2 linked regions of the Neobacillus sp. PS2-9 genome follow. The protein of the gene in region 1 interacts with the protein of each later gene in a pairwise test. Links are inferred from orthologs where the notes say so. Each region holds a gene or a part of one and is shown in the gene's direction. Other genes may lie near its edges.

Evidence for each region.
Region 2: the proteins of RCG25_RS07520 (region 1) and RCG25_RS18245 interact in binary tests that used the Bacillus subtilis proteins (3 or more experiments, as listed by UniProt). The link is inferred for Neobacillus sp. PS2-9 from one-to-one orthologs.

What each region holds. Positions count from the first base shown.
Region 1 is NZ_CP133269.1:1,519,272-1,535,391, forward strand. The notes cover bases 12,356-15,030. They hold RCG25_RS07520 (post-transcriptional regulator), read left to right. Parts: upstream 12,356-13,382; coding sequence 13,383-13,679; downstream 13,680-15,030. Other genes in these bases: spoVB (stage V sporulation protein B), read right to left, coding at 12,356-13,244; secDF (protein translocase subunit SecDF), read left to right, coding at 13,820-15,030. Outside these bases: nadC (carboxylating nicotinate-nucleotide diphosphorylase), read left to right, coding at 1-161; quinolinate synthase NadA, read left to right, coding at 163-1,260; RCG25_RS07465 (phosphotransferase), read left to right, coding at 3,386-4,375; RCG25_RS07470 (YhcN/YlaJ family sporulation lipoprotein), read left to right, coding at 4,477-5,169; RCG25_RS07475 (BofC C-terminal domain-containing protein), read left to right, coding at 5,296-5,844; Holliday junction branch migration protein RuvA, read left to right, coding at 5,985-6,596; Holliday junction branch migration DNA helicase RuvB, read left to right, coding at 6,610-7,608; tRNA preQ1(34) S-adenosylmethionine ribosyltransferase-isomerase QueA, read left to right, coding at 7,650-8,678; tRNA guanosine(34) transglycosylase Tgt, read left to right, coding at 8,707-9,846; preprotein translocase subunit YajC, read left to right, coding at 9,876-10,163; RCG25_RS07505 (TIGR04086 family membrane protein), read right to left, coding at 10,375-10,734; RCG25_RS07510 (DUF421 domain-containing protein), read left to right, coding at 10,990-11,652; more of spoVB, read right to left, coding at 11,694-12,355; more of secDF, read left to right, coding at 15,031-16,084. UniProt on the Bacillus subtilis protein: Required for post-transcription initiation control of the comE operon. Promotes the accumulation of its target comE mRNA to septal and polar sites.
Region 2 is NZ_CP133269.1:3,625,095-3,641,435, reverse strand. Bases 1-2,896 are described here. They hold RCG25_RS18245 (DivIVA domain-containing protein), read left to right. Parts: upstream 1-1,138; coding sequence 1,139-1,654; downstream 1,655-2,896. Other genes in these bases: ileS (isoleucine--tRNA ligase), read left to right, coding at 2,017-2,896; RCG25_RS18250 (YlmH family RNA-binding protein), read left to right, coding at 280-1,053; RCG25_RS18255 (YggT family protein), read left to right, coding at 1-251. Outside these bases: more of ileS, read left to right, coding at 2,897-4,788; RCG25_RS18235 (hypothetical protein), read left to right, coding at 4,947-5,243; lspA (signal peptidase II), read left to right, coding at 5,322-5,813; RCG25_RS18225 (RluA family pseudouridine synthase), read left to right, coding at 5,785-6,696; bifunctional pyr operon transcriptional regulator/uracil phosphoribosyltransferase PyrR, read left to right, coding at 7,067-7,609; RCG25_RS18215 (solute carrier family 23 protein), read left to right, coding at 7,781-9,091; RCG25_RS18210 (aspartate carbamoyltransferase catalytic subunit), read left to right, coding at 9,244-10,188; RCG25_RS18205 (dihydroorotase), read left to right, coding at 10,148-11,434; RCG25_RS18200 (carbamoyl phosphate synthase small subunit), read left to right, coding at 11,431-12,522; carB (carbamoyl-phosphate synthase large subunit), read left to right, coding at 12,515-15,724; RCG25_RS18190 (dihydroorotate dehydrogenase electron transfer subunit), read left to right, coding at 15,721-16,341. UniProt on the Bacillus subtilis protein: May act as a pilot protein, directing MinCD to the polar septation sites or by inhibiting MinCD at the midcell site of division. Required for polar localization of the chromosome during sporulation.

The sequences.
Region 1 (16,120 bases):
CGCCGTCTATCATCACCGAAGCCTCAGGTGGAATCCAATTAACAAATATCGCCGACTACCGTGAAACTGGTGTGGATTTTATCTCGCTTGGCTACTTAACTCATTCTTATAAAGCATTAGACATAAGTGTAAAAGTCCGATGGAACAAAGGAGAGGAGTAAGGTGAATTTTTTAGCGGCGTTAGAAAAAAATAGTATAATTCCTGAAAAATATAAGCAAATGACACGTGAAGAACTCGAAAGCCGGGTAATGGAAATAAAGAAACAGCTAGGGTCCCGTTTGTTTATTCCAGGGCATCATTATCAAAAAGATGAAGTCGTTCAGTTTGCTGATGCGACTGGTGATTCCCTACAGCTTGCACAATTATCAGCGAAAAATACCGAGGCCGAATTTATTGTTTTCTGTGGCGTTCATTTTATGGCAGAAACAGCTGATATTTTAACATCTGAAAAGCAAAAGGTAATCTTGCCAGATATGCGCGCAGGATGTTCGATGGCTGATATGGCGGATATCCAGCAAACAGAACGAGCCTGGGAACGGCTTCAGGAACTTTTTGGTGACACGATTCTTCCTTTAACCTACGTGAATTCAACAGCAGCCATCAAGGGATTTGTAGGAGCCCATGGAGGAGCAACGGTAACCTCTTCGAATGCGGAGAAAATGGTTAAATGGGGATTTGAGAAAAAAGAACGAATTCTTTTCCTGCCTGATCAGCATTTGGGCAGAAATACTGCGGCTGATTTAGGTATAGGCTTAGACGAGATGGCTATTTTGAATCCAATAACCAATGAGTTGGAGTTTGATGGTGATATTTCAGTAATTAAAGTCATTCTCTGGAAAGGGCATTGCTCGGTTCATGAAAATTTTACTGTTCAAAATGTGATTGATACTAGGTACCAATACCCCAATATGAATATCATTGTTCATCCAGAATGCCGCCGAGAGGTAGTAGAGCTAGCGGATATGGCGGGCTCAACTAGTTATATTATACATGCTATTGAGAATGCTAAGCCTGGAACAGCTTGGGCGATTGGAACAGAAATGAATCTGGTTAATCGACTAATAAAAAATCACCCGGATAAAAAAATCATTTCATTGAATCCACATATGTGCCCATGCCTGACTATGAACCGAATCGATCTGCCCCATTTAGTTTGGAGCTTGGATACCTTGGAAGAAACACAAAATATTATTAAAGTTAGTCCAGAAATTGCCCAAAATGCCAAACTGGCACTTGAAAAAATGCTGCAAAATTCATAATAAATAAACAAAAAAAGATGCCATTTTAGCAAAGGCATCTTTTTTATATGCCTGTTTAAAGCCTTATGCTGAATTGAAACACCTGTTGATTGGAGCGGAAGGAGCGTAGACTCCTGTGGGAGTATGGTTCAGGGGAGACCCCGCAGGCGCTTTTCGCCGAGGAGGTTCGCCGAAACACCCACGGAAAGCGAAGCTACTGGAGCGGAAATCAACAGACAGATTATGGTGCCTTATACATGTAGCAAAAAACAAGGTGGCTGTCCTTTCTTTCGACCTTATACATATTTTTTCAAAAAGCAGCATAAGTTTTTCTGAAGAATGATAGCACTTTGCCCATTTTCACATACACTATATGGACTTATGCATAGGAGGGAAATCAGAGTGAAGATCCATATCGTACAGAAAGGGGATACTCTTTGGAAGATCGCCAAGAAGTACGGCGTGAATTTTGAAGAGCTGAAGAAGCTTAATTCACAGCTCAGCAACCCTGATATGATTATGCCCGGTATGAAAATAAAAGTCCCAACAACAGGAGGAAGCATAAAGAAAGAAGCCCCTATGGGAACGAAACCGGAAACAACAATCAATTTAGGTGTAAAGAAAGAAAAGCCGATTGCTGAGCAACCGTTCGCCAAAGAGAAACCTGTGCCAATGCCGATGGTAGAGGCACCAATTAAAAAAGAAGCACCAATTGTCAAAGAAAAACCTATCGTAAAAGAAGTACCGAAAACGCCCTATACTCCAAAAATGCCTCTACAAATCGTCCCAGAAATTGATATTAACAATTATTACATGATGAATATGCAAAATATGACGGTTCAGCAACCTCAGCTGCCGCCTAAACCAGCCAATATCCTTCCAGAAGTAAAAGAGGTTCCGAAGAAAGAAGTACCTATAAAAGAAGTACCTATGAAAGAAATGCCAATTAAAGAGAATTTTGTTCCTGCACCGCCGCCAGTTGAAGCCCCTATTGCGGAAATGCCGGTTCAAGAACAATGCGTTCCTATGACGCCCGTTATGCCTGGTCCGGGCTTTTGCCCACCATTTGGTGGATTTCCGATGATGCCATATCCGCAAATGCAGGGAATGGGGATGCCTGCTCCAGGTATGGTTCCAGGTTATCCAGGCGTAGCTCCAATGACAGCGGCTGCACCTGGTATGGCAGCTCCATACTTCCATGATGATGAATCATCATCTTTTATGCCACAAGTGCCTGTCATGAATCCAGCATACAACCCAGGAGCAATGATGGGTGCACAGAACCCAGGATTCCAGCAGCAGATGCAAAATCCTTATATGGACCCAGCAGCATTCGGTCAAATGCCAGCAGGCTACGGTCAGATGCCGACAGGAATGGGCGAAATGCCAGCAAGTTATGGTCAGATACCAACAGGAATGGGTCAAATGCCAATGAACTATGGTCAGATGCCAACAGGAATGAGTCAAATGCCAATGGACTATGGTCAGATGCCAACAGGAATGGGTCAAATGCCAATGGACTATGGCCAGATGCCAACAGGAATGGGTCAAATGCCAATGGACTACGGCCAGATGCCAGCAGGAATGGGTCAAATGCCAATGGGCTACGGCCAGATGCCAGCTGGATATGGTCAAATGCCAATGGGTGCGGCTCCGACTTCAATGCCATCACAGAACCCGGGAGAATCCATGCAAGCCGCTCCAATGATGCCTGGAACGATGTACGGAAACCCAGGAATGACAAATCCTTATGGTATGGGTGGCCAAATGCCTTACGGATATCCACAAATGGGCGGTATGAACCCATATGGGGTAACTGATTTTGAATCACCAGAAATGATGATGCCTGTTGCAGGCAGTCAAATGCCTTACATGCAAAACCCTTATCCAACTCAAGGGTTTCCGATGAGTACAGCTGCAATGGGTGACTGCGGTTGTGGTGGTCCTGTGGCAACACCTTATATGGGTGCCATGCCTGCCGCTGAAAGTGTTCCTGCAACAATGCCGTCAACATTTGTACCACCGACTCCACCTATTTACAGTGCTCCTTATACGGGTCCAATGAATGTCGCTCAACCACCGTATATGAATCCTTATGGAATGGGAGTACCAGGAAGCGCTCCTTACGGTATGCCTGGTTACCGTGATGAAAGCAATTAATATGTCAGCCAACAAAAAAGGAGACGATGAGTATTATGATCGTCTCTTCTCTTATTTTCAGTCCCAGTTTTATGAAAGGATTACCCAGTTTGTACCGCTTCGAAAAACCGTTATTTTTTTGAAAACAGAGAAAAATACTTACATTATAAAAGGCTATTCCACCAATAGCAGACTTAGACTTCAAGAAGTCTTTACCGATACACTGAAAAAGGAAGGATTTACAAAAACCTATTCCTATTTAACCCCTTCAGTAAAGGAACAGCTATTTTTTGAAGGGACTTATTTCGGATGTATTGAATATCTGCCTCCACATAAAACAGCGTTTTCTTTCCATACTGAAAAGAATCGTCAAGAAGGACTAGAGCTTTTAGAACAATTTCATCAAACCACGAGTCTCTTTGAGGCCAGATATCGCACCTTGCTTCCTAAAGGACATCTACTTGAAAAGTGGACAGATCGGTTCAATATGTTTACCGCTAATTTTCCTTTCATAAAGTATTTTATCAATGAGTTAGTCTTAGCGGATATGGTTTCTTGGGCCAAATGGGCTCTTGCTGGAATGGAAAAAAAGTATCGTCATTTTTTCAAGGACCCCTTCGTGATTTTACACGGTGATGTAGCGCATCATAATTTTTTACGCGATCACAGGGGGAGTTTGCATTTAATTGATTTTGATTTAATCTGTATCGGTCCACCTGCTTTTGATTATTTACAATACGCAAACCGAATTCTGCCTTCAATAGATTGGTCATTTGAAAAGCTTATCAAGCATAACCAAATGAAAAAAAATGCTCAAGAAGAGGCTTTTCTGTATGCACTAGCCTATCCAGCTGATATTTTTCGGGAATGGAACCGGTTAATTAGAGAAAAATCGTACACTGATTCTGTAAAATTAAAGCAAGTAACCGATTTATCGATTAAACAGTATTATGCAAGAAAAAGATTTGTTGACCATTTACAGGAAATGGTAAAATGATTTTTCCAGAATGAAATCCTCTATAAAATAACACCCTATAAATGAGATGGACTCTGAAAAAAGTGGTCACTCTCAGGATGTTATTTTAGGGGGTTTTTCGCTTGAACAAGAAACAGTGGATAATTCCTCTTTCAGCCATCATGACAATTGGGCTGGCAGGATGTAATGGAGATTATAATAATCGTGCAGGGGTTAATGGGAAAAATAACGTAGCACAGCCGATGGGATATTACTCCAATGAAAACCATCCATCACAAGATAATCTATTTGGTGATAATGATGGTGGGGTAACAGAAATAATGGATCATACGATGGGGAATGAGGACCAGCAGACAACGGAGCATAACAGAAAGGTCCTTCAGAATAGGGACGAAAATGGCAATCCGATTAATCCAACGAAACCATTAGCAGCTAAGGATCGGAATTTTTTTCAACGTGATAATCGATTCAGTACCAGTGATATGAATTATCACGGCCATTTAAGTAAAAATACTGGAAATACTGGCGTAGCTACTGATTCTGATTTCCAAGATAATGTTACGGCAAAAATTAGAAGGAAGGTCGCATCTGTTAATAATGTGCAGGACGTACAGTCAGTTGCCTATGGGAATACGGTAATTGTTTCAGTGAAGTTAGCTGATAACAACAAGGCAGGCGAAACAAAAAGGGCCATTAAGAAAGCCGTTATGCCCTACACAAAGGGAAGAAAGGTTACCGTGTTAACAGATGAGGGAACCATGGGACGCGATCGCAACAAGCATAACGATAGTCAACCTCATAAATGGGGGCAATAAGGGAAAGAGCAAAGCTTCGGGCTTTGCTCTTTTTATGTGAAAAACATAGGACGGATAAAAAGCCAATTTAAGGCTAAACTAGGAATGTAAATTATGTTCAATTTTTAACAATAAGAGGTGAGGAGCATGAGGTTCACTTGGGTAGCAATGTACCGGTTTGGAATAGCCGTTTTTGCTGTTACTCTCTTCATGTTTAGTGGCTGGGCACCGGGAATCACAGGCTCCGCTGCACAACAAGAACCCCCGCTAAATCAACAGAAGAAAGAACCACTGCATATGACGGTGATTTTAGAAAGAGTCTATTTAGATGGAGAGATTAGCCAAGAAGTAGTTCACGAGACTTGCTGGTCAATGGAGAATTTTTGGGCAAAATATGACCAGTGGCAGATGGTTGATATGGATGAGTACACTATGGTATTTAGAAGACAAGTAGATGATATCTCCCCACTTTTAAAAGCAAATGGCTTTTTTGGAATCACTGAAGACGGGGTGTTGACTATTTTCAATGGTAGACCAGACCGTTCAAAAATCATACAATCCTTTTTTCAAATAGATATTAAGAGGCTAGAAAGTAAAACTCAAGAAGATTTGATCCAAGGAATACCTATTAAATCAAAAGATCATTATGTTGAAGTGTTAGAAACCTTCAAGCCGTACTCTATAAAAAAAGAATAGTTCTTTTTCAATCAGACTGAGTGGCATTCAGCCTGATTTTTTCTTTCTATGACCTATTTTCTTCAATTCCATTTCATTCTTATGTTAAAATGAAAGACAGTGCATATGAGAGCAACAGGAAACTAGAGGAGAGAATGGTATTGTATGAATTTATAAAAGGGACTGTTGAATTTATTAGTCCAGAATATATCGTGGTGGAAAACAATGGGGTTGGCTATCAAATCTCCACACCCAATTCGTTTATTTATTCTGGTAAATTGGAGACAATGGTTACTGTCTACACGTATCATTATGTACGCGAAGATATTATGGCCCTGTACGGGTTTGAAACCCGAGAAGAAAAAAGGTTGTTTACTAAATTATTAAATGTATCTGGAATCGGGCCCAAAGGAGCACTCGCTATTCTTGCTTCAGGTGAGGTACAGCAAGTGGTAACAGCCATTGAAAATGAGGATGAAAGTTTCCTTGTGAAATTCCCTGGTGTAGGTAAAAAGACTGCCCGTCAAATGATTCTTGATTTAAAAGGGAAATTACAGGATATCGTTCCAGACTTTTTCCCGAATTTATTCAATGCAGATCAACTTCCTATACATACAGAAAAAAACAATACTGCCTTTGAAGAAGCTATTCTTGCTTTAAAGGCTCTCGGTTATTCAGAAAAGGAAATTAAAAAGATTGCACCTGAATTAAGAAAAGAACAACTGTCAACAGACCAATACATTAAAAATGCACTAAAGCGGCTTTTAAAATAGGTGGTGATGATGGATGGAAGAGCGGATTATTTCAAGTGAAGTGAATGAGAGCGAAATAAATATTGAACAAAGCTTGAGACCGCAAACCTTAAGGCAATATATTGGGCAAAACCAGGTAAAGGAAAACCTAGAAATTTTTATTAAGGCAGCCAAGCTTCGAAACGAAACCTTAGACCATGTTCTCCTTTATGGACCTCCAGGTTTAGGGAAGACGACGCTGGCCGTGATTATTGCCAATGAGATGGGCGTAAACATTCGAACCACTGCTGGACCTGCCATTGAGAGACCTGGGGACCTTGCAGCCATTCTGACTGCACTTGAGCCCGGGGATGTACTATTTATAGATGAAATCCACCGACTGCCGCGAACAATTGAAGAGGTTTTGTATCCAGCAATGGAGGATTTTTGCCTAGATATCGTGATTGGTAAAGGACCTAGTGCACGCTCTGTTCGGCTTGACCTTCCTCCATTTACACTGGTGGGGGCGACAACAAGGGCCGGTTCTTTATCAGCTCCATTACGCGATCGATTTGGAGTTTTAAGCAGGCTCGAGTATTATAAGGAAGATCAGCTAAAAAACATTGTTTTACGTACAGCTGAGTTGTTTGACACAGAAATAGACGAGCTTTCTGCAGCAGAAATTGCTCGAAGATCAAGAGGAACCCCACGGATTGCGAACCGCCTCCTTAGAAGAGTGCGGGATTTTGCTCAAGTAAAGGGTAATGGTACAATAAACCTACTTCTTGCTAGAGAAGCATTGGAGTTGCTTCAGGTAGATAGGCTTGGCCTCGATCATATAGACCACAAATTACTAAAAGGGATTATCGAAAAGTTTCGCGGCGGCCCAGTCGGCCTTGATACCATCGCCGCTTCGATTGGTGAAGAAGCAGAAACAATTGAAGATGTGTATGAACCGTACCTGCTGCAAATAGGCTTTCTACAGAGAACCCCAAGAGGCAGAATGGTCACATCAGCGGTCTATCAACATTTTGGTATGGAAGTACCCACTTAACAATAGGTAACTTATTTTAAACAGATTAGGGATGTCATAATATGAAAGTAGATTTATTTGATTTTCATTTGCCTGAAGAATTAATCGCACAAGTTCCATTATTAAATCGGACAGACAGCCGATTAATGGTCTTAAATAAGGAAACAGGCGAAATTAAACATGAAGTATTCAAAAATATTACAGAGTATTTGCGTGAAGGGGACTGCCTTGTCTTAAATGACACAAGGGTATTGCCTGCACGCCTTTTTGGTGTTAAAACAGACACTGGTGCTAAAATTGAAGTCCTCCTGTTAAAACAACTGGAAGGAGACCAGTGGGAAACACTAATAAAACCTGCAAAAAGAGTAAAAGAAGGAACAGTTATCGATTTTGGTGACGGTCTTCTTTCCGCTGTTTGTACAGCCACCTCTGAACATGGTGGAAGAGTATTGGAATTTAAATACGAAGGTATTTTTTACGAGGTTCTTGATCAATTGGGTGAAATGCCTTTGCCGCCTTACATAAAAGAACAGCTCGATGATCGGGAAAGATATCAAACAGTATTTGCCCGTGAGCCTGGATCAGCAGCAGCGCCAACAGCTGGCCTTCATTTTACAGAAAGCTTATTGGGCGAAATAAGAGAAAAAGGTGTCCACATTGCGTTTATTACGCTTCATGTGGGACTTGGTACCTTCCGTCCTGTGAATGTCGAGGATGTGTTGGAGCATGATATGCATTCTGAATTTTACATGATGACAGATGGAACCGCCCGATTACTAAACGAAGTAAGAAGCAACGGGGGAAGGATTGTATCAGTCGGAACCACCTCAACAAGGACATTGGAGACCATTGCGTCTGCAAATGATGGTCGATTTGTTGAAGGTAGTGGCTGGACGAATATCTTTATTTACCCTGGTTATACCTTTAAGGCAATCGATGGGATGATTACTAACTTCCATCTACCTAAATCAACCTTGATTATGCTTGTTAGTGCATTAGCTGGAAGAGAGAATATTTTGCATGCCTATGAGACGGCTGTTTCAGAACGATATCGTTTCTTCAGTTTTGGGGATGCAATGTTGCTCATCTAAGTTTATGCACACGGAAGGAGATATAAATTTGACTGCAATTCGTTATGAGTTAATTAAAACATGTAAACAAACAGGAGCACGCTTAGGAAGGGTGCACACACCGCACGGTTCGTTTGATACACCAGCTTTTATGCCGGTTGGAACACTTGCAACAGTGAAAACCATGTCACCTGAAGATCTTAAAGAAATGGGTGCAGGAATTATTTTAAGTAATACCTATCACCTTTGGTTAAGACCAGGACACGAAATCATTAGGGAGGCTGGCGGCCTTCACAAGTTTATGAACTGGGACCGGGCTATTTTAACAGATTCCGGCGGTTTTCAGGTTTTCAGTTTAAGTGAGTTCCGAAAGATTGAAGAAGAAGGGGTTCATTTTAGGAACCATATGAGCGGGGAGAAACTGTTCCTATCACCTGAAAAAGCAATGGAAATTCAAAATGCTTTAGGTTCGGATATTATGATGGCTTTTGATGAGTGCCCGCCATTTCCTGCTACCTTTGAGTATATGAAGAAGTCAGTCGAACGTACTTCAAGATGGGCTGAACGTTGTTTAAATGCCCACCAACGCCCGCAAGATCAAGGATTATTTGGAATCGTACAGGGGGGAGAATTTGAGGAACTACGTAAGCAAAGTGCCAAAGATCTTACGTCCCTTGATTTCCCTGGTTATGCGGTTGGTGGTTTATCGGTTGGGGAACCAAAAGATGTGATGAATCGTGTACTTGAGTTCACAACTCCGCTTTTACCATCTGATAAACCAAGGTATTTAATGGGTGTGGGTTCACCAGATTCATTAATTGATGGCTCCATTCGTGGAATTGATATGTTTGATTGCGTATTGCCAACCCGAATAGCCAGAAATGGTACCTTAATGACAAGTACGGGTAGACTTGTTGTGAAAAATGCACAATTTGCAAGAGATTTTGGACCGCTTGATGAAAATTGTGATTGCTATACTTGCCGAAATTATAGTAGAGCCTATATTCGCCACTTGATTAAATGTGATGAAACTTTCGGAATTCGTTTAACGTCTTACCATAATCTTTATTTTCTGTTAAGATTAATGGAGCAGGTCAGACAAGCCATCATGGAAGACAGGCTTGGTGATTTCCGCGAAGAGTTTTTTGAACGTTATGGTTTTAATAAACCGAACGCGAAAAATTTCTAATAGAACCTTTTTGAAAGGAGGGAAACAAGATGCAAGGAATTAGTACAATCATTCCATTAATATTAATGTTTGTGTTATTTTATTTCCTATTAATTCGCCCACAGCAAAAGCGTCAAAAAGCGGTTGCGAACATGCAAAACGAGTTGAAAAAAGGTGATAAAATCGTTACGATTGGTGGATTACACGGTTTTGTTGACTCAATCGATGATAATAAAGTAGTCATTAAGTGTGGAGACGGCAGCCGTCTTACATACGATCGTTCTGCTATTCGTGAGGTCACTGAAGCTGGTGAGGGAAGCGTTAGTTTAACAAAATAATCGTACACAAAAAGGAAGCCTTTTACAAAATGGCTTCCTTTTTTTTAGTATAGAAAGTTTAAAATTCGACTTCGAGAATTGTCCAGCTCCAGCGCCTAGCCCCTCGGGTCAAATAACCTTCTGCAATAAAAGTCAAAGAGCGACTTTTCTTGCCGAAGAACATTTGCCTGTCGGGGCTGAACAAGGCGCTTACGCTTTTCTTAATTTTTGGTTACGCAGATCTTGTATTGCCAGCTGAAATATTAACCCCTAAAATTCCACCCATCATGGCGATGAGTGTATAGCAAGTATGATAAATGACTTGCTCTGCGTCAAAGAGGCGATCATAGCCTAAGTATTGAAATAAGAAAACAACAATGGAGTAAATTAGACCAGTTAATCCCCCAATTAGCCAGCCTTTTTCTTTCCGCTTTCCGCCTGAAAGAAATCCTCCTCCAAAAAGCCCAATAAATGATAAGGCCGTAATTACATATTGAAGTGATCCTTCTTTAGCAGAGGTATACCTTAGAATAAACGCAAAAATAAGGCTTGAAATCACGGCAAAGGCAAAGATGAAAATTAATCCGTACAAAATGGATGTACCAAAGCTTTTTGATTCGATTTTAGCTCTCCTCCTTCAGTTGCCTTAGGCCTGACTTTCTACTTGGTTAAGTCTCAGGCCTTAGAAACAGTTTTTTACCTAGTACAAGCGTATTCGTGGAAGAAGAAAAGTAGAATTAAAATTTTATGATTTTCCTCATTTTAAAAGCGTTGGAAAATAATTCTCCTTATTTTTTTTTTCAAAAATGCAAACAATGAATACGACTAAAAAAGGGGAGAAAATATTGTGGACGTTTATTTAGGTATCATTTTCAGGACCTTATTTTTGTATTTATTAATCATTGTTATTTTTAGATTAATGGGCAAAAGGGAAATTGGTGAGTTAAGCATCCTGGATCTAGTCGTTTTTATCATGATTGGTGAAATGGCGGTTATTGCCATTGAAAATACAAAGGACCCACTGCTTCACTCGGTGATACCGATGGTTTTATTGATGATCATTCAAATTACTCTCGCTCTAATCTCGCTGAAAAGTAAAAAGTTTCGTGACCTGGTCGATGGTCAACCAACCATTATTATCAATAGAGGGAAAATTGATGAAAATGCAATGCGGAAGCAACGCTACAATTTTGATGATTTAATGACCCAATTAAGGGAGAAGGATATTCGCAGCATTGCGGATGTGGAATTCGCGATATTAGAATCCTCAGGTAGTTTGTCAGTAATTGAAAAATTAAAGAATAGTAAGGAACAGCAAAAGCAGGGGGATATTACTGTCCCATTAATCTTAGATGGGACGATTGAAGAAGAAAACTTAAAAAGAATTAATAAGACAAATTTATGGCTGCGCCAAGAACTGAAGAAAAAAGGATACCGTGATGTTAAGAAAATTTCCTTTTGTAGCTATGAGAATGGAGAATTCTACATTGACTTACAGGATGAAGACTAAGAAGAGGCTGACCCTTTAGATTGGGTCAACCTTTTCTGTTTTTATGTGGTAATAAACTTTCCTATCCACGGAATTCGTTTAAGCTCATCCTTTTTGATTAAACCAAAAATAAGGAGCAGGATTGAATAAGATAAGGTCATAGAAAAGGCTGCGAAAGAGACACGTATCACCAAATGTATCTCTAATAAGATATTTTCGAAGAGCCAGTAGCCGCACCAAGCAGCTACTCCCATTGCTATGAATCCCTTCACATAGTCCCGGATATAAAAGGAAAATGAAACCTTCTTTAGAACTGTCGCGAAATGTAGACCCGTTACAAGGACAAAGCCAACGATAATTCCTAGTGCTGCCCCGGTAATGCCAAAGGAAGGCTGGGAAGCGAGTAGAAAAATGACGGCTGTTTTAACCACCGCACCAATTAAACTATTAATCATTGCTGCTCTTGCAAGGTTTAGTGCTTGGAGTACGGCTTGTAGTGGTCCTTGATAGTAATAAAAAAGGAAAAATGGTGCCATAATCTGAATGAAGTAAGATCCTTTGGCAGAACCGTACATAAGCTGCATGAGCGGGTCAGCGAGTACGTAAAGTACAATCACAGCAAGTCCTCCTGTTAAAAAGACGAACCTTAATGCTTGCTGGAGGCGATACTCAATTAATTTATGATTATTTTTCGAATTTGCCTCACTGATTGCCGGGACAAGGGAAGTAGCTAATGAAAAGGTAACAAAAGAAGGAAGCATTAATAACGGCATGGCATAGCCGGTTAAGGCACCGTATTGTTTCGTTGCATTCACGGCAACTACCCCTGCAAGAGCTAAACTATGTGCTACTACAATCGGTTCAAAGAACCATGCAATCGAACCAATCATTCGGCTTCCCATAGTTGGAATGGCAATCTCCATTAAATCCTTAAAGGTTCGTTTTCCCTTATGGATAAATTGAAAGAAATCCTTTCTGAGCTTGAATCGTTTTTTTAATTTAAACATAGTTAAAAGATAAATGAGTGATAGTAATTCCCCTAAAACCGAAGCCCCCATTGCTGCCGCTGCAGCGTATTCAACTCCATAAGGCAGGAATGTTTTTGTTGCTGTTGCGATGATGGATATTCTTACAAATTGTTCTAATACTTGAGAGATGGCTGACGGGCGCATATTTTGGCGTCCCTGAAAGTATCCTCGTAAAACAGAAGAGACCGCAATAATAGGTAGTGCTGGTGCAATCGCCATGAGTGGATAATACGTTCTTGGGTCGGTAAAAAGTGTAGTGGATAAAAATGGCGCCAGTAAAATCATAGCAGGTGTGATAATAATTGATAATCCAATGGTTATGGCAAGGGAGACTACAAGTATTTTTTTTATTTCCGCATAATCCCGCCTTGCCTCAGCCTCTGCAATATTTTTAGAGATAGCTACTGGAAGCCCGAGTTGTGTAATCGTGACCACAAGAATAAACGTGGGATATGCCATCATATATAAACCGACGCCTTCTTCACCAATACTGCGCGCTAGAACGATTCGATAAATAAAACCAAGTATCCTTGTAATAAATCCTGCAATTAATAGGATAAACGTCCCTTTTAAAAACTTCGACATGCTGATTCCCACCTTCTCAAAAAAGAAGAATTCATATACAATTAACTATATGCCTAAGGGTGGACAAAGCATGACAAGTAGTAAGAGCTTTTTGTAAGGTTCAATTAATCAGGGGGTTTCCCCAAGGGGGCAGTTTGAATGGATAATAGCCAGATATACGATCATTTTCGTATCCAAGTACAACCCGCATTAGCAAGTAAACTCTCTGAATTTCACTTGCTTGGATATGATTCTGTTTCGGAGAATGAGCTTTGGAATTTCTTAATAAAGAAAAAGTGGAAAAAAATAAAGAATGAAATGAAACTATACGAGATTATCCAAGAAATTCTTTCTGTGAGAGTAAGTGATTATATGAGCTATGCAACCATTGAGGCATATAAAACTGTGGAGTTTTCTTTTGATGATGAGAATGAATTGAAAGAGTTATTGAAATAATCCCACGTTTTTCAAATTGACAGCTTTTCTTAGTTATTCCATAATGGTAGCAGTGACTTTATTTTTATTATTATATAAGGCTTGTAAGAGTTTTTACGTAACAGTGCAAATGCACATGCACTAAGGAGGAACAATACATAATGGTAAAACGTAGTAGAATCATTGCTTTCTTTCTTGTGGTCCTTATTATTGGAAGCACAATGGGAGCAACAGCAAAGAACATTTTAAACAATATTAAGCTTGGACTAGACCTTCAAGGTGGATTTGAGGTTTTGTACGAGGTTAAGCCAGCGAAGAAAGGTCAAAAAATTGACAAGGAAGTATTGGCCAGTACCGCTGAAGCACTGGACAAGCGTATTAATGTTCTAGGTGTAAGTGAACCAAGTATTCAAATTGAAGGAAATAACCGGATTCGTGTTCAACTTGCTGGCGTTAAGGATCAAAACAAGGCCCGTGAAATTCTGTCAACACAAGCGAACTTAACCTTCCGCGATGCCAATGATCGTCTAATGATGGACGGATCAGATTTAAAGCAGGGTGGAGCTAAGCAGACATTTGACGAAAACGGAGCACCAAGTGTTTCTCTATCATTAAAGAGCGCTGATAAGTTCCGAAAAGTATCAGAAGAAATTATGAATATGGCTCCAAATAACGTCCTAGTTATTTGGCTTGATTTTCAAGAAGGAAAAGATTCCTTTAAAAATGAGGTAACAAAACCAAATCCAACATATTTGTCAGCTCCAACTGTAAAGCAAATATTTAACCAAGATTCAGTTTCCATTGTTGGTAGCTTCACAGCTGAAGAAGCTAAAACATTGGCTTCGCTATTAAATGCAGGTTCATTACCAGTCAAGCTTAAGGAAGTGTATTCCACTTCTGTAGGAGCGAAGTTTGGTGAGCAAGCGTTAAATGATACGATTTTAGCAGGAATCATTGGTATTGCAATTATTTACCTATTCATGATTTTCTACTATCGTTTCCCTGGTTTCATCGCTACTGTTACATTATCCATTTATATTTATTTAGTTTTATTAATTTTTGATTGGATGAATGGTGTTCTTACCCTACCGGGGATTGCCGCGATTATTCTAGGGGTGGGTATGGCTGTCGATGCCAATATTATTACCTATGAGCGAATTAAGGAAGAGATTAAGGTTGGTAAATCTATTAAATCAGCTTTCCAAGCTGGTGAAAAAAATGCATTTACATCCATTCTTGACTCAAACTTGACTACCATCCTAACAGCCGGAGTGCTTTTCTTCTACGGGACAAGCTCTGTAAAAGGCTTTGCGACGATGTTAATTGTCAGTATCCTAATGAGTTTCTTAACCGCCGTTTACGGTTCACGATTACTACTTGGGCTATGGGTTCACAGTGGAATCTTTAAAAAGAAACCAAGCTGGTTTGGTGTTAAACAATCAAATATTAAAAATATAGCTGAAAACTATGATACGTTAGATCTTCCAACTCGATTTGACAAAATCGATTTTGTTAAGAATCGCAAGAAGTTTTTCATTTTATCAGGTGTTCTTCTTACAGCTGGTGTAATTATACTTTTAGTTTTCCGTTTGAATCTTTCAATTGACTTTTCAAGTGGGACACGTGTAGAGGTATTATCTGATAAACCTCTTACTGTAGAAAAAGTAGAAAGTGCTTTTAAAAAGCATGACTTGAAACCTGATGATATCGTTATCTCTGGCGACAAAAAGGAAATTGGCGCGGCAAGAATGATTGGTGTTTTATCAAAAGATGAAATTGCCGAGTTGAAATCAGATTTTAAAAAGGAATTTGGTTCTGAGCCAAATGTTAGTACAGTTTCTCCTACCGTTGGTAAAGAATTGGCCAAGAACGCACTTATTGCTCTGCTAATCGCTTCAATAGGGATTATTATTTATGTAAGCATTCGCTTTGAATTGGCGATGGCGATTGCTGCGATTGCTTCGTTACTGCACGATGCATTCTTTATGGTTGCTTTCTTTAGTATCACGAGACTAGAAGTGGATTTAACGTTTATTGCAGCTGTTCTAACCATTGTTGGTTACTCAATCAACGATACCATTGTTACCTTTGACCGTATGCGTGAAAACATGCATAAGAAAAAACGCTTAAGAACATTCCAAGACATTGCTGATGTTGTGAATGTAAGTATTCGCCAAACATTAACTCGCTCCTTTAACACAGTATTAACTGTTTTAATTACAGTTTTAGCAATGATGATATTTGGTGGAGAATCCATTCGTAACTTCAATATTGCTTTGTTTGTAGGACTAATTGTAGGTGTTTACTCTTCTGTATTTATTGCAGCTTCTTTATGGGTTGTGTTTAAATCTAGAGAATTAAATAAAAAAGGCGTCATTAAAACGGTGAAAGAAAAGAAAAAATACTCTGATCAACCACAGGTGTAAACATTTAAAAACCGCAGACCATCTGCGGTTTTTTCT
Region 2 (16,341 bases), 2.1 Mb from region 1 along the record:
TTGGTCTTTTACAACAAATAATTCAACTCTATTCATGGGCATTAATCATTTACATCTTAATGTCTTGGTTTCCAAATGCAAGAGAGACAAGTATAGGACGAATATTAGCGAGAATTTGTGAACCCTATCTTGAACCCTTTAGGAAAATTATCCCACCAATTGGTATGATGGATATTTCTCCAATCGTTGCATTTCTAGTTCTAAACTTTGCTACCAAGGGGCTACATAGTGTTTATCTGTGGCTTGTTTAAATTTTGATACTAGGTTGTGTTTTAATAAATGAACATTTATCAACATTTTCGACCAGAAGAACGGGACTTTATTGACCAAGTATTACATTGGAAAGACCAGGTCGAATCACAGTACTCCCCTAAGCTGACCGATTTCCTTGACCCGAGGGAACAACATATTCTTAAGCTTTTAATTGGTGAAAATAATGATGTGAAGGTTCAGCTTTTTGGTGGAAGTCTTGAAGGTGAGCGGAAAAGAGCATTCATCTACCCAGATTACTTGACCGTTATGGAAGAGGATTTTCAAATAACCCTTTTTGAGGTCCATTATCCAACCAAGTTTGTCACTCTTGAACACAGGCAGGTCTTGGGGACACTTATGTCTTTAGGACTTAAGCGGGGGAAATTTGGAGACATTCTCATGAAGGATGGCCAGGTTCAATTTTTTGCTGCGAAGGAAATAAGTACGTATATTCAAACTAATATTGAATCTATTGGCAAGGCTGGAGTAAGATTAGTTGAAACAGCTATCGACAATCAGATTTCAGCGGATAAGTTATGGGAAGAAAATGATCTAACTGTATCTTCTTTGAGACTGGATACGGTTATTTCTGGTATTTATCATCTATCAAGGCAAAAATCGCAAACCTTTATACAACAAGGGCTTGTAAAGGTGAATTGGACACTTACTGAAAATCCTTCCTTCGAATGTGAAGAAGGTGATATGATTTCAGTCCGTGGATATGGTAGGTCGAAAATTATCAGGATTGAGGGAAAGACCAAAAAAGATAAATGGCGAATGATTGTCGGAAAGCAAAAATAATTCAATTTTAAAGCAGGAATTTCGAAAAACATGTCGAATATTTGCTAATACATATAGATGTACAGATTGTATGGAGGTGGCATCAATGCCGTTAACGCCGTTAGATATTCATAATAAAGAGTTTAATAAAGGGTTTCGCGGATATGACGAAGATGAAGTAAATGAATTTCTTGATCAGGTCATTAAGGATTATGAATTAGTCCTAAGAGAGAAAAAGGAAATGGAAGAACGTTTAAATGAAATGAAAGACCGTCTTGGCCATTTTGTGAACATAGAAGATACCCTAAACAAGTCTATTGTTATTGCCCAAGAAGCGGGTGAAGAAGTTAAGCGCAATGCTCAAAAAGAAGCAAAGCTAATCATTAAAGAGGCTGAAAAAAATGCGGATCGAATTGTCAATGAGTCCCTTTCTAAAGCTAGAAAAATTGCGCTTGAAATTGAGGATTTAAAGAAACAATCAAAGGTTTTCCGTACGCGTTTTAAAATGTTGATTGAGGCACAGCTTGATATGTTGAATACGGATGATTGGGATCATTTATTAGAGTATGAAGTAGATGCAACAGAATTAAAAATTCATCAAGAAGAAGATTCATTAACTTGACGAATTCGGATTTTTTAGCATATAATTTTTAGATAGTTGTATAGATTGGCAATGACGATGACAGGGACAGTACAATTTTTCATTGGCTTAGATAGCGAGTCGGGGATGGTGTAAGCCCGATAAGGCTGAAAAATTGGAAGATCACCCTTGAGTTCCGGACCGAACCCCTTTAGTTGGGCAGTAGGCTCAGGCGTGTTATTCACGTTACGAATGCTTAAGAGGATAGTACGTACCGGTATTATCTATCAGGGTGGTACCGCGGGAATAAAAACCTTCTCGTCCCTATTTTGGGATGAGAGGGTTTTTTTTATTTGTCTATTGGCTATTCTGTTATATGAAGAGGATATCAGGAGGAAGAAAAAATGGAATATAAAGATACGTTATTAATGCCGCAAACTGAGTTTCCGATGCGGGGCAATCTTCCCCAAAGAGAGCCTGAGATTCAGGCTAAATGGGAAGAAATGAAGATTTATCAGAAAGTGCAGGAACGGACAAACGGCCGTCCAATGTTTGTATTACATGATGGACCTCCATATGCTAACGGCGATATTCATATGGGCCATGCACTAAATAAAATTCTAAAAGATATGATTGTTCGTTATAAATCAATGAGCGGATTTCATGCTCCTTACGTACCTGGTTGGGATACACATGGCCTTCCAATTGAGCAGGCATTAACAAATAAAGGTGTAAAGCGGAAGGAAATGACGGTAGCAGAATTCCGTCAGCTATGTACCAAATATGCACTTGAGCAGGTTGATAATCAGCGTACACAATTTAAGCGTCTTGGTGTTCGTGGTGATTGGGAAAATCCATATATTACTTTAAAACCTGAATACGAAGCACAACAAATTAAAGTATTTGGTGAAATGGCGAAAAAAGGCTATATTTACAAAGGAAAAAAGCCAGTTTATTGGTCACCATCTAGTGAATCAGCCTTAGCTGAAGCGGAAATTGAATATCAAGACAAACGTTCAGCTTCCATTTATGTTGGTTTTAAGGTAAAGGACGGCAAGGGTGTACTTGATACTGATACGCAAATCATCATTTGGACCACTACACCATGGACGATTCCAGCGAATCTTGGGATTTCTGTTCATCCTGACCTAACCTATGTGATTGTATCTGCAAATGGAAGTAAGTACCTCGTTGCTGAAGCACTTTTAGAAGCAGTAACAAAAGAAATCGGCTGGGAAGATACTACAGTTGTTCAAAAAGTGAAGGGTGCTGAATTAGAATATATTGTCGCAGCACACCCATTATATGACCGTGATTCGTTAGTGATGTTGGGTGAACACGTAACCACTGATGCAGGTACTGGCTGTGTTCATACCGCTCCTGGACATGGGGAAGATGACTTTTATGTTGGTCAGAAATATGGATTAGACGTTCTTTGTCCAGTAGATGACAAAGGTGTGATGACAAGTGAGGCACCGGGTTTCGAAGGCTTATTTTATGATACTGCTAATAAGCCGATTGCACAGGCTTTAGAAGAAGCAGGTGCACTGTTGAAATTATCATTTATCACTCACTCGTATCCACATGATTGGAGAACAAAGAAGCCAGTAATTTTCCGTGCTACTGCCCAATGGTTCGCTTCTATTAAAGACTTCCGTGAAGATTTGTTAGAAGCAGTTAAGGAAACGAAATGGGTTCCTGCTTGGGGCGAGACACGACTGTTTAATATGGTTCGTGACCGTGGTGACTGGTGTATTTCTCGTCAGCGCGTTTGGGGTGTACCAATTCCAGTTTTCTATGCAGAAAATGGTGAAGAGATTATTACTGACGAAACGATTAATCATGTATCTGAATTATTCCGCGCACATGGATCTAATATTTGGTTCGAAAAAGAAGCTAAAGAATTACTTCCGGAAGGCTTTACTCACCCAGGAAGTCCAAATGGAATCTTTACTAAAGAAACTGATATTATGGATGTTTGGTTTGATTCTGGTTCTTCCCATCAAGCGGTTCTTCTAGAAAGAGAAGATTTAGTCCGCCCAGCAGATCTTTATTTAGAAGGATCTGACCAATACCGTGGCTGGTTTAACTCATCCCTATCCACTGCAGTTGCTGTATCTGGCAAAGCTCCATATAAAGGAGTCTTGAGCCATGGTTTCGCGCTTGATGGTGAAGGTAGAAAAATGAGTAAATCAATAGGTAATGTGGTTGTACCTGCGAAGGTTATGAATCAGTTAGGAGCAGATATTTTACGACTATGGGTTGCCTCTGTTGATTATCAGGCAGATGTTCGTGTTTCCGATGCGATTCTTAAGCAGGTTGCTGAGGTATATCGTAAAATCCGTAATACCTTCCGTTTCTTACTTGGAAACTTAGCTGACTTTAATCCATCAACAGATGCGGTTGCCTATGAAAACCTGCGTGAAGTTGACCAATTTATGCTTGTTAAATTAAATAAGCTAATTAAATATGTTCGCCAAGCTTATGAAAACTATGAGTTTGCAGGCATTTATCATGCTGTAAATAATTTCTGTACTTTAGACTTAAGTGCATTCTACCTAGACTTTGCAAAGGATGTCCTTTATATTGAAGCGGCAGATAATCATGAACGCAGAGCCATTCAAACGGTATTATACGAGTCACTGCTTGCGCTAACAAAATTAGTATCACCTATTCTCTCTCATACAGCTGATGAAGTGTGGAAATTTATCCCTGCAGTTGAAGAAGAAAGTGTTCAATTGACTGATCTTCCAGAGTATAAGGAACTTGCAGGTGCGAAGGCTTTAGAGGAAAAATGGACGGCATTTATGAAGCTTCGTGATGATGTCTTAAAAGCACTAGAAGAAGCTAGAAATCAAAAAGTGATTGGTAAGTCATTAACAGCAAAAATCACCTTATATGTTAATGATAAATCAAAGGCTCTGTTAGATTCGATTGAAGAAAACATGAAGCAATTGTTTATTGTTTCTGGTTTTGAAGTGGCTGGAACTTATGAGGAAGCCCCTGAAAATGCCCTTAAGCTTGAGGGAGCAGCTATTGTTGTAACAAAAGCTGAGGGAGAAACATGTGAGCGATGCTGGATTGTAACACCTGAAGTAGGTCAGGATCCAGAGCACAAAACCCTATGCCCACGATGTGCAGAAGTAGTAAAAGAAAACTATACACACTTAGCTTAATAAAAAATGAAGGCCCCATGCAGAAATGCAGGGGGCTTTTTACTATTATTTAAATTTTCCCTTTTTCGTTAATTGTTGTTGCCGTTGTCAAATGTTTTCCGGGGTCATTTGTAGGTTAAGGGAAATAATAAAACAAATGATTCACGGAGGTAACAACTATGAATGCCACGCAGGAAAAGCTGTTTTTAGAACTCCGTCAAACAAGAAAAGAAATCGAACATTCACTAAGGAACAAGAAGCGGCAGGAGTGGTTAACAGCCATTCTAGAAGAAGAACTAGCAGACATTAACACAGCAATTCACAAATTTAAAGCTGGAAATTTTGGTCAATGTGAAATTTCAGGTGAACTAATCCCTGATGATTTATTATCCATGATACCTACACTTAAGTCACTGGAGGATTCACAATATTTGCAAACGTATTATAAAAAATCAATTTCAACCTCTTTTTTATGATGTTACATTGTCGTTTCGCGAAAAAGTATGCTAAAATGCTTAAGAAGTAAGTCAGTTTAGGCTTGGGGGTATTTCTTAGTGTTTTATTACTTAATCGCACTTTTTGTTATTTTATTAGATCAAATTACAAAATGGTTAATAGTAAGCAAAATGAACTTAGGTGACAGTATTCCTATCATTGATAATATTTTGTATATTACTTCACACCGTAATCGTGGTGCTGCTTGGGGAATTTTACAGGGGCAAATGTGGTTATTTTATGTTATTACAATTATTGTCATTGTCGCGATCATGTATTACATGCAGAAAGCAGCAAAAGGAAAATGGTTATTAGGTGTATCCTTAGCCTTAATGTTAGGCGGAGCAATCGGAAATTTCATTGACCGGGTTGTTCGCAAAGAAGTGGTGGACTTTATTCACACCTATATCTTTACCTACAATTTTCCAGTGTTTAATATTGCTGACTCTGCTTTAGTCGTTGGTGTTGTTGTATTAATGATTCAGATGCTGCGTGAAGAGAGAGAATCAAAGGAGAAATTACATGGAGAAAATGGAACACACCATACTTGAAGAGCAAAAAGGTGACCGTATAGACAAGGTTATTTCAAGCCTCAATGAAGAATGGTCAAGATCGCAAGTTCAGATATGGATTAAAGATGGGAATGTCCTCGTAAATGGGCAAACCATTAAAACTAATTATAAATGTAGTCTTAACGATAGGATTGAAATTACTATTCCTGACCCAGAAGAGTTGGATGTCCTGCCTGAGGATTTAGGGTTAGATATTTATTTCGAAGATAGTGATGTATTAGTTGTTAATAAGCCTAGAGGGATGGTAGTTCATCCTGCGCCTGGACACGTGGCAGGAACATTAGTAAATGGCTTAATGTTTCACTGTAAGGACTTGTCAGGGATTAATGGTGTCCTTAGGCCTGGAATTGTTCATCGAATCGATAAAGATACCACAGGTCTTTTAATGGTTGCTAAAAATGATATGGCCCATGAAAGTCTTGTCAATCAGCTGGTTGAAAAGACGGTTACTCGTAAATATAAAGCGATTGTACATGGTGTGATTCCGCACGACTTTGGTACCATTGATGCCCCGCTAGGCAGAGATCCTAAAGAGCGCCAAAGTATGACGGTTGTTGATAAAGGAAAGCATGCAGTTACACATTTTCATGTTATTGAACGGTTTAAGGACTTTACCTTTGTGGAATGTCAATTAGAAACAGGTAGAACTCATCAAATTCGTGTTCATATGAAATATATTGGTTATCCACTTGCAGGTGATCCAAAATATGGACCGAAAAAAACGCTTAATATAGACGGACAAGCTCTTCATGCTGGCATTCTTGGATTTACACATCCTAGAACAAACGAGTATTTAGAATTTGAAGCCCCGCTTCCTGAAGATTTTGAGCAACTTCTTGTGAATTTACGAAATAAACATTGACGCTTGTATGAAAATCAAGTAAGATGACTATAGTTAAATAAGCCCTTTAATTCGGTCCCGTGAGGCTGAGAAGGAACGGTTAATGATGTAGGTTTACTATGCCTATATCTAAGAAAGTAACTCGTCAACCTCTCGCCAAAACCGGTGAGAGGTTTTTTATTTTAAGGCTGGGTTAAAGAACATTGTGATTTTATTCCCTATTGATTGGAGTGGAAGGCGCGAAGACTCCTGTGGGAGTATGGTTCAGGGGAGACCCCGCAGGCGCTAGCGCCGAGGAGGCTCGCCGAAACACCCACGGAAAGCGAAGCGCCTGGAATGGAAATCAACAGACAAGTTTAACAAAGCCTATTTTAATAAAAGAAGGTGTCACATGAATCAAAAAGCAATCGTTCTTGATGAACAAGCAATAGGGAGAGCACTTACACGGATTGCACACCAAATTATTGAAAAAAACAAAGGTATCGAAGAATGTATCCTTGTAGGAATTCGTACAAGAGGCATTTACTTAGCAAAAAGACTTGCTTCAAGAATTGAAGAAATCGAAGGTAATCCGATTCCAGTTGGTGAGATCGATATCACCCTTTATCGGGATGATTTATCGAAGAAAACCGAAAATCAAGAACCACTTGTTAAAGGCTCTGATATACCGGTTAATATTAGTGATAAGAAAGTCATACTTGTAGATGATGTTTTATATACAGGGAGAACCGTAAGAGCGGGTCTAGATGCTTTGATGGACATTGGACGTCCTGGGGCCATCCAGCTTGCGGTGTTAGTAGATAGGGGACATCGTGAACTTCCCATTCGAGCAGATTATGTTGGGAAGAATGTTCCAACATCAAGCGAGGAAAAGATTGTAGTTGAATTAGCAGAAGTAGATAAGATAGATCAAGTAAGCATTTTTGACAAATAAATAGCACCCTTTTTAAAGGCAGTCCTGTGAGGCTGACAAAGGGGAAAATGCCGGTAACCATTTTATTTCGGCATATCCATACCCTCTTTGTACCCGCAGTGGCAAAGAGGGTTTTTTTATGCCAAAAGGTAGACAATAAACATAATCAATATAAAAATAGGGGAGAAAAAAATGAACAACAAACCAATCCTAGACGTAAAAGATATTCCAAAACCTACCCAATGGCTTACATTAAGCCTACAGCACTTATTCGCCATGTTTGGGGCAACCATTTTAGTACCCTACCTTGTAGGTTTAAGCCCAGCTATAGCATTAATCTCAAGTGGACTTGGAACATTAGCTTTTCTACTTATCACAAAAATGCAAGTCCCAGCTTACCTGGGATCTTCATTCGCCTTTATCGCACCAGTGATTGCAGCAAAAGCTGCTGGTGGTCCAGGAGCAGCGATGGTGGGTACATTTCTAGCAGGCCTAGTTTATGGAATTGTTGCCTTGGTTATTAGTAAGGCGGGGCACCGCTGGATTATGAATTTACTTCCGCCAATCGTGGTTGGTCCAGTAATTATCGTAATTGGATTAGCACTTTCAGGAACAGCTGTTGGAATGGCAATGAATAACCCTACTGGAAAGTACAGCATGCTTCATTTCTCTGCAGCACTCGTTACCTTAGCTGCAACGATTATCTTTTCGATATACGCAAAAAAAATGTTTAGTATGATACCAATATTAGCAGGTATTATTGTGGGATATATATACGCTTTAATAATAGGGATTGTGGATTTTTCACCAGTTTTGAAAGCACATTGGTTTGAGAAGCCAGATTTTATTATTCCATTTGTAAGTTATAAAGTGAAATTCACTTGGGATTTAGTAGCACTGATGGTACCTGTAGCGGTTGTTACTTTGTCAGAACATATTGGTCATCAGCTTGTACTAAGTAAGGTGGTTGGACATGACTACATTAAAGAACCAGGTCTTCATCGCTCTATTCTGGGCGATGGAACAGCGACGATCATCTCAGCTCTAATTGGTGGACCTCCAAAGACAACCTATGGTGAAAACATTGGTGTTCTTGCAATAACGCGGGTTTACAGTGTGTATGTTATTGCTGGAGCAGCAGTGCTGGCCATCATCTTCGGATTTATTGGAAAAGTAACTGCATTAATAAGTACAATCCCAACTCCAGTTATGGGAGGCGTATCCATCCTTCTGTTTGGAATTATTGCATCTTCAGGATTAAGGATGCTAGTAGACAGTAAAATTGATTTCGGTGATAAACGTAACCTAGTGATTTCCTCCGTCATACTGGTTTTAGGAATTGGAGGAGCAATAGTCAAACTGCCTTTTAATATTCAAATTCAAGGGATGGCTTTAGCGGCAATCATTGGTGTGTTACTAAACCTCATTCTCCCAGGAAAACAACCAGTAGAAGAAAATATGTTTGAAGAAACAGAATCTGTAAAGAAAAAGAAAACTGCATAAATTAACAACCTTTTAAAGGAAGTCCAGAGAGGCTTATAAGGGTGTAACTTAAAAACCAAGCAGATTTATCTTGGTTACTAAGTATGGACGTAACTACACCCTAATTAAAAGATTAGGGTGTTTTTTATTAAAAATGAGAGGCGGGATCTTGAATGTTAAATCACTTGTTAACCACTAATGAATTAAAGGTGGAGGAGATTAATCAAATCTTAACAGATGCTCATAATTTTAAAGCCGGAATGAAGTGGCAACCAAAAGAGCAAATGTTTACTGCCAACTTATTTTTTGAAGCAAGCACACGGACAAAAAGCAGTTTTGAGGTAGCTGAAAGAAGGTTGGGTTTAGGGGTAATCCCGTTTGAAGTACTGACCTCCAGCGTTCAAAAAGGGGAGACACTTTACGATACAGTGAAAACATTAGAGGCTATCGGCGTAAATACGATTGTCATCCGTCATGATCAAGATCGGTACTTTGATGAACTGGTAGGAAAAGTTAACGTTCCTATCATCAATGGTGGTGACGGGTGCGGTCATCATCCTACACAGTCACTTCTCGATTTGATGACTATTCAGCAAGAATTTGGCCGATTTAAGGGATTAAAAATTGCCATTATAGGAGACATCCGTCATAGCAGAGTGGCCAGGTCCAATGCCGAGGTACTGATAAGGCTTGGAGCAGAGGTGATTTTTTCTGGACCGGAGGAATGGTTTGATTACCATAGTGTGGATATATCCAGATATAGACCAATGGACCAAGCAATAAAAGAAGCAGATGTGGTAATGCTACTGCGGGTTCAACATGAGCGGCATCAACAAAAAAGCAGCTATACTGCAAACGAGTACCATAAACAATATGGCCTTACCATAGAAAGGGAAAAGATGATGAACTCGCAAAGTATCATCATGCATCCTGCACCTGTAAATAGGAATGTAGAAATAGCTGATAGTCTTGTAGAATGCAAGCGTTCAAGAATTTTTAAACAAATGGAAAATGGAGTTTATATCCGAATGGCGGTAATCAAAAGGGCAATTGAGAGTCTTGAAGGAGGAAACAGATATGAAACTACTTATTCAAAACGCATGCTACATAGCATTTAATGGAGAGAAAAAACAAGCAGATATATTGATAGAGAACGGAACAATTACAAAAATTGATTCAAACATTGTTGCTATGGTGGATAGAAAAGTAGATGCAGCAGGGAAGCTAGTGTCACCAGGGTTTGTTGACTTACATGTTCATCTTCGTGAACCTGGCGGCGAAAAAAAGGAAACAATTGCAACTGGTACGCTCGCTGCAGCGAAAGGTGGTTTTACTACCATTGCTGCCATGCCAAATACGAGACCGGTGCCTGACACCAAAGAACAGCTGGAATGGCTCCAAGGCAGAATTCAAGAGACTGCTAAGGTAAGAGTGTTGCCATATGCATCAATTACAACTAGACAACTTGGCCAGGAACTTACGGATTTTGAAGCGCTAAAAAAGGCAGGTGCTTTCGCCTTTACGGATGATGGAGTAGGTGTTCAGTCAGCAGAAAAGATGCTTGCCGCCATGAAAAAAGCTCGTGAGGTAAATATGGCGATTGTCGCCCATTGTGAAGAGAATACACTGATTAACAAAGGTTCTGTCCATGAAGGATCATTTTCAGAAAAACACGGTTTAAACGGTATTCCTTCAGTATGCGAGTCTGTACAGATTGCCCGGGATGTCTTATTAGCGGAAGCAAGTGGCTGCCATTATCATGTCTGTCATATCAGTACAAAAGAATCTGTGCGTGTGGTAAGAGATGCAAAACGAGCAGGTATTAAAGTCACTGCGGAAGTAACACCGCATCACCTATTATTATCACAAGATGATATTCCAGGGCTTGATGCTAATTATAAAATGAACCCGCCGCTTCGGGACAACGCAGACAGGAAGGCTTTAATTGAAGGACTGCTTGATGGAACAATTGATTTTATAGCAACCGATCATGCGCCGCATACATCGGAGGAAAAAAGTGAGGGAATGATGTTAGCACCATTCGGTATTGTTGGATTAGAAACGGCGTTTCCACTTCTTTATACAAACCTGGTGTTAAAGAAGATCATTTCACTTGAGCAACTGATTGAATTCTTAACAATAAAGCCTGTGGAAGCATTTGGTCTTCCGTATGGAAAAATAGAAGTTGGATTACCTGGGGATCTAGTCCTAATCAACTTAGATGAGGAACAAGTGATTAACCCTAAAGAATTTTTATCAAAGGGTAAAAATACGCCATTTGCTGGCTGGAAATGTAAGGGATGGCCGGAGATGACAATCGCTGGAGGCCAAATAGCTTGGGAAAAAGGATGTGTACTAGCATGAAAAAGCAGCTGATATTAGAAGACGGAACGATATTTATTGGAAAAGGGTTTGGCAGTGATACGGAAACCATTGGGGAAGTGGTATTTAATACAGGTATGACTGGCTATCAAGAAATTCTTTCGGACCCATCCTACTGCGGACAAATTGTTACCCTTACCTATCCGCTTATAGGCAATTATGGGATTAATCGGGACGACTTCGAATCAATCAACCCAGCTGTGAAGGGCTTCATTGTTAAAGAATCTGCTGATTTTCCCTCCAATTGGAGAAGTGAATTTACCTTAGCTGAGTATTTTGAAATGAAAAAAATCCCGGGGATTGCAGGGATTGATACAAGGAAGTTAACAAGAATAATCCGTCAATATGGAACCTTGAAAGGTGTCATCTGTAGTATAGAAAAAAATCCAGAGGAAGTATTAAAAACATTACGAGGCACCGTACTTCCAATCAACCAAGTTAAGCAGGTATCAACTAAAAATGCTTATCCGAGTCCAGCACGTGGGAAAAGAGTAGTCCTTGTAGACTTTGGAATGAAGCATGGAATATTACGAGAGCTAACCCAACGTGACTGTGATGTGGTTGTAGTTCCATATCATACAACCGCTGACGAAATTCTTCAATTACGCCCAGATGGAATTATGCTGTCCAATGGACCTGGGGATCCGAAGGATGTTCCTGAAGCTATTGATATGTTAAAAGGGATTTTAGGTAAGGTTCCTCTTTTTGGAATTTGTCTAGGTCATCAACTATTTGCGCTAGCGTGCGGAGCCAATACGGAAAAAATGAAGTTTGGTCATCGAGGTTCAAATCACCCAGTGAAAGATTTATCTACTGGAAAAATTGCGATTACGTCACAAAATCATGGATATACGGTTGAAGAAGGTTCGATTAAAGACACAAGACTAGCAATCACCCATATAGCGATTAATGATGGAACGGTAGAAGGACTAAAACATTTAGATTACCCGGCCTTTACTGTCCAGTACCATCCCGAGGCCTCACCAGGACCTGAAGATGCCAACGGCTTATTTGATCAGTTTCTTGCAATGATGGAAGAGAACAAACAGGAGGTAACAGCAAATGCCTAAACGTAAAGATATTCACTCCATTCTAGTAATTGGTTCAGGACCAATCGTCATTGGTCAGGCTGCCGAATTCGATTATGCAGGCACTCAAGCATGTATCGCTTTAAAGGAAGAAGGCTACCGTGTCATTCTAGTAAACTCTAATCCTGCCACAATTATGACGGACACAGAAATTGCAGACGCAGTTTATATTGAACCATTGACAGTAGAGTTTGTCAGCCGAATTATTCGTAAGGAACGTCCGGATGCTCTTTTAGCGACACTTGGAGGGCAAACAGGTCTTAACCTTGCCGTTGAATTAGCAACATCAGGTGTTCTAGCTGAATGCGAAGTTGAAATTCTAGGAACCAAACTTTCTGCCATTAAACAAGCAGAAGATCGAGAGCTCTTCCGAAGCTTAATGAATGAGTTAAATGAACCGGTACCAGATAGTGAAATTATTCATGAATTAGCCGAAGCAAAGGCTTTTGTGGAAGAGATTGGCTTCCCTGTCATTGTTCGCCCAGCATATACCCTTGGAGGAACGGGAGGCGGAATCTGTCATAATCCTGAAGAATTAGAGGAAATTGTCTTAAGCGGATTAAAGCACAGTCCTGCTAATCAATGCCTGCTAGAAAAAAGTATCGCTGGCTTTAAGGAAATTGAATACGAAGTCATGCGCGATGGAAATGACAATGCAATTGTCGTTTGTAACATGGAAAATATTGACCCGGTTGGAGTACATACCGGTGATTCCATTGTTGTAGCCCCAAGTCAGACGCTAAGTGATCGAGAATATCAGCTGTTACGAAATGTTTCTCTAAAAATCATTCGAAAGTTAGGGATTGAAGGGGGTTGTAACGTTCAGCTTGCTTTGGATCCAGATAGCTTTAACTATTATATTATCGAAGTAAATCCACGTGTTAGCCGATCTTCGGCTCTAGCCTCAAAAGCTACTGGCTATCCGATTGCAAAGCTTGCTGCAAAAATTGCTGTTGGCTTAACACTCGATGAAATGTTGAACCCTGTTACGGGTAAAACCTACGCCAGCTTTGAACCGGCACTTGATTATATCGTGACGAAAATCCCAAGATGGCCGTTTGATAAATTTGAATCAGGTAATCGCTCATTGGGAACCCAAATGAAAGCAACAGGAGAAATTATGGCAATAGGCCGAACGTTTGAAGAATCCCTGTTAAAAGCCATTCGCTCACTTGAGGCAGGAGTGTACCATTTCGAATTAAACGGTGCAGAGGAAATTGATAATGATTTACTCGAGAAACGGATACGTAAAGCAGGCGATGAACGGCTTTTTTACATCGCAGAAGGGCTAAAACGTGGAATTACCATTGAAACTATCCATCAATGGAGTAAAATAGATTTATTTTTCCTAAAGAAAATGGAAGGGATCATTGAACTAGAAAGACAGCTTGCAACGAATCCACTAGATCAAGAAATCCTAATCGAAGCAAAGCAAAAAGGCTTTACGGATAAAAAAATAGCTGAGTTATGGAATTTGACTGAAAAGGATATAAATACACTCAGGAAGAACTTCGGTCTAGTCCCTGTATACAAAATGGTCGATACCTGTGCTGCAGAATTTGAATCGGAAACTCCTTATTACTATGGAACATACGAAGAGGAAAACGAGTCGGTGGTTACAGATAGAAAAAGTGTGATTGTTCTCGGTTCTGGACCCATACGAATTGGTCAAGGGATAGAGTTTGACTATGCAACGGTTCATTCTGTTAAGGCCATCAAAGAAGCCGGATATGAAGCGATCATCATTAATAACAACCCTGAAACGGTATCCACAGATTTTAGTATATCGGATAAGCTCTACTTCGAACCGCTTACGATTGAAGATGTCATGAGCATTATTGAGTTAGAAAAACCTATTGGAGTTGTGGTTCAATTTGGTGGTCAAACAGCCATCAATCTGGCAGCTAAGCTTACTGAAAACGGTGTGAAAATTCTCGGAACAAGCCTTGAGGATTTAGACCGTGCAGAAAATAGAGATAAATTTGAACAAGCACTTGAACAGCTAAATATTCCGCAGCCTTTAGGGAAAACAGCATTATCAGTGGAAGATGCACTAGTGATTGCAACCGATATCGGGTATCCCGTTCTAATCCGACCATCCTATGTTCTTGGCGGTAGAGCTATGGAAATAGTCTATCATGAAAAAGAATTGCTTCATTACATGAAAAACGCAGTAAAGGTAAATCCAGAACATCCAGTTTTGATTGACCGCTATTTAATCGGAAAAGAAATTGAAGTGGATGCCATCTGTGATGGGGAAAATGTATTGATACCTGGAATTATGGAACATATCGAGCGAGCCGGGGTCCATTCTGGTGACTCGATTGCAGTGTATCCTCCTCAAACACTTTCTGAAGATGTGAAGAAAACACTTGTTGAATACACAGTAAAAATGGCAAAAGGCTTAAACATCGTGGGATTGTTAAATATTCAATATGTATTGTCACAAGGTCAAGTCTATGTACTAGAAGTCAACCCGCGATCAAGTCGTACCGTACCATTTTTAAGTAAAATCACCCAAGTGCCAATGGCAAAGATTGCAACAAAAGCTATTTTAGGAGTTTCATTGACAAATCAAGGCTATACTCCAGGGCTTGTTCCTGAAAAAACAGGTGTGTATGTTAAGGTTCCGGTTTTCTCATTTGCCAAGCTGAAAAGCGTGGATATCACCTTAGGACCGGAGATGAAATCAACAGGTGAAGTAATGGGTAAGGACATGACGCTTGAAAAAGCTCTATACAAGGGATTGATTGCTTCAGGCATGAACATTCAAAAGTTCGGCACTGTATTGTTTACTGTTGCTGATAAAGATAAACAAGAAGCATTAAAGCTTGCCAAGCGTTTTGCTTCAAACGGTTATCGTTTAATGGCAACAAGCGGTACGGCTACCGTTTTAGAGTCAGCAGGATTACAGGTAAAAGTGGTTGGGAAAATTGGTTCAGAAGGAAAAACACTATTAGATGTCATCCATCATGGAGAAGCCCAATTCATCATCAACACACTGACAAAAGGGAAGCAGCCGGAACGAGATGGATTCAGAATTCGCCGTGAAGCGGTTGAGAATGGAGTTCCCTGCTTAACCTCACTAGATACAGCGGATGCAATCCTAAAGGTGATTGAATCCATGAATTTTTCAGCAGAAGCAATGGCTGTGGAAAAGAAAAAGGAGGCCGTTTTTGCATGATTAGAAAAGAATTATGCAAAATCGTCAGCCAAGATGAAATTGCCCAAGATATTTATGAGCTTGTGGTCGAAGCAGAATTGGTCAATGAAATAACTGAACCTGGTCAATTTGTTCATATTCGGGTCTCAAACAGCTGGGACCCATCTTTACGGAGACCAATCAGCATTTCTTCCTACGATAAAAAAAGCAAACAATTGACTATGATTTATCGGAAAGAAGGAAAAGGGACTTCACTACTTGCGAAAATGAAACCTGTGATGGACCTTGATATTCTGGGACCGTTAGGAAATGGTTTCCCGGTTGATGAAGTAAATGCAGGAGAAACAGCACTATTAGTTGGCGGCGGGATTGGTGTCCCGCCTCTACATGAGCTGTCCAACCAATTGAAGGCTAAAGGAGTAAATGTCATTCATATCCTCGGCTTCCAAACAGAATCTGCTGTTTTTTACGAAAATGAATTTATGAAAAATGGAGAAACAATTGTGACAACAGTTGACGGTACGTATGGTAGGAAAGGGTTTGTCACTGATGTGATGAAAGAACTAACCTTTGACTCAATCTATACCTGCGGTCCGACCCCTATGCTAAGGGCTATTCAACAAAATTATCAAGATAAG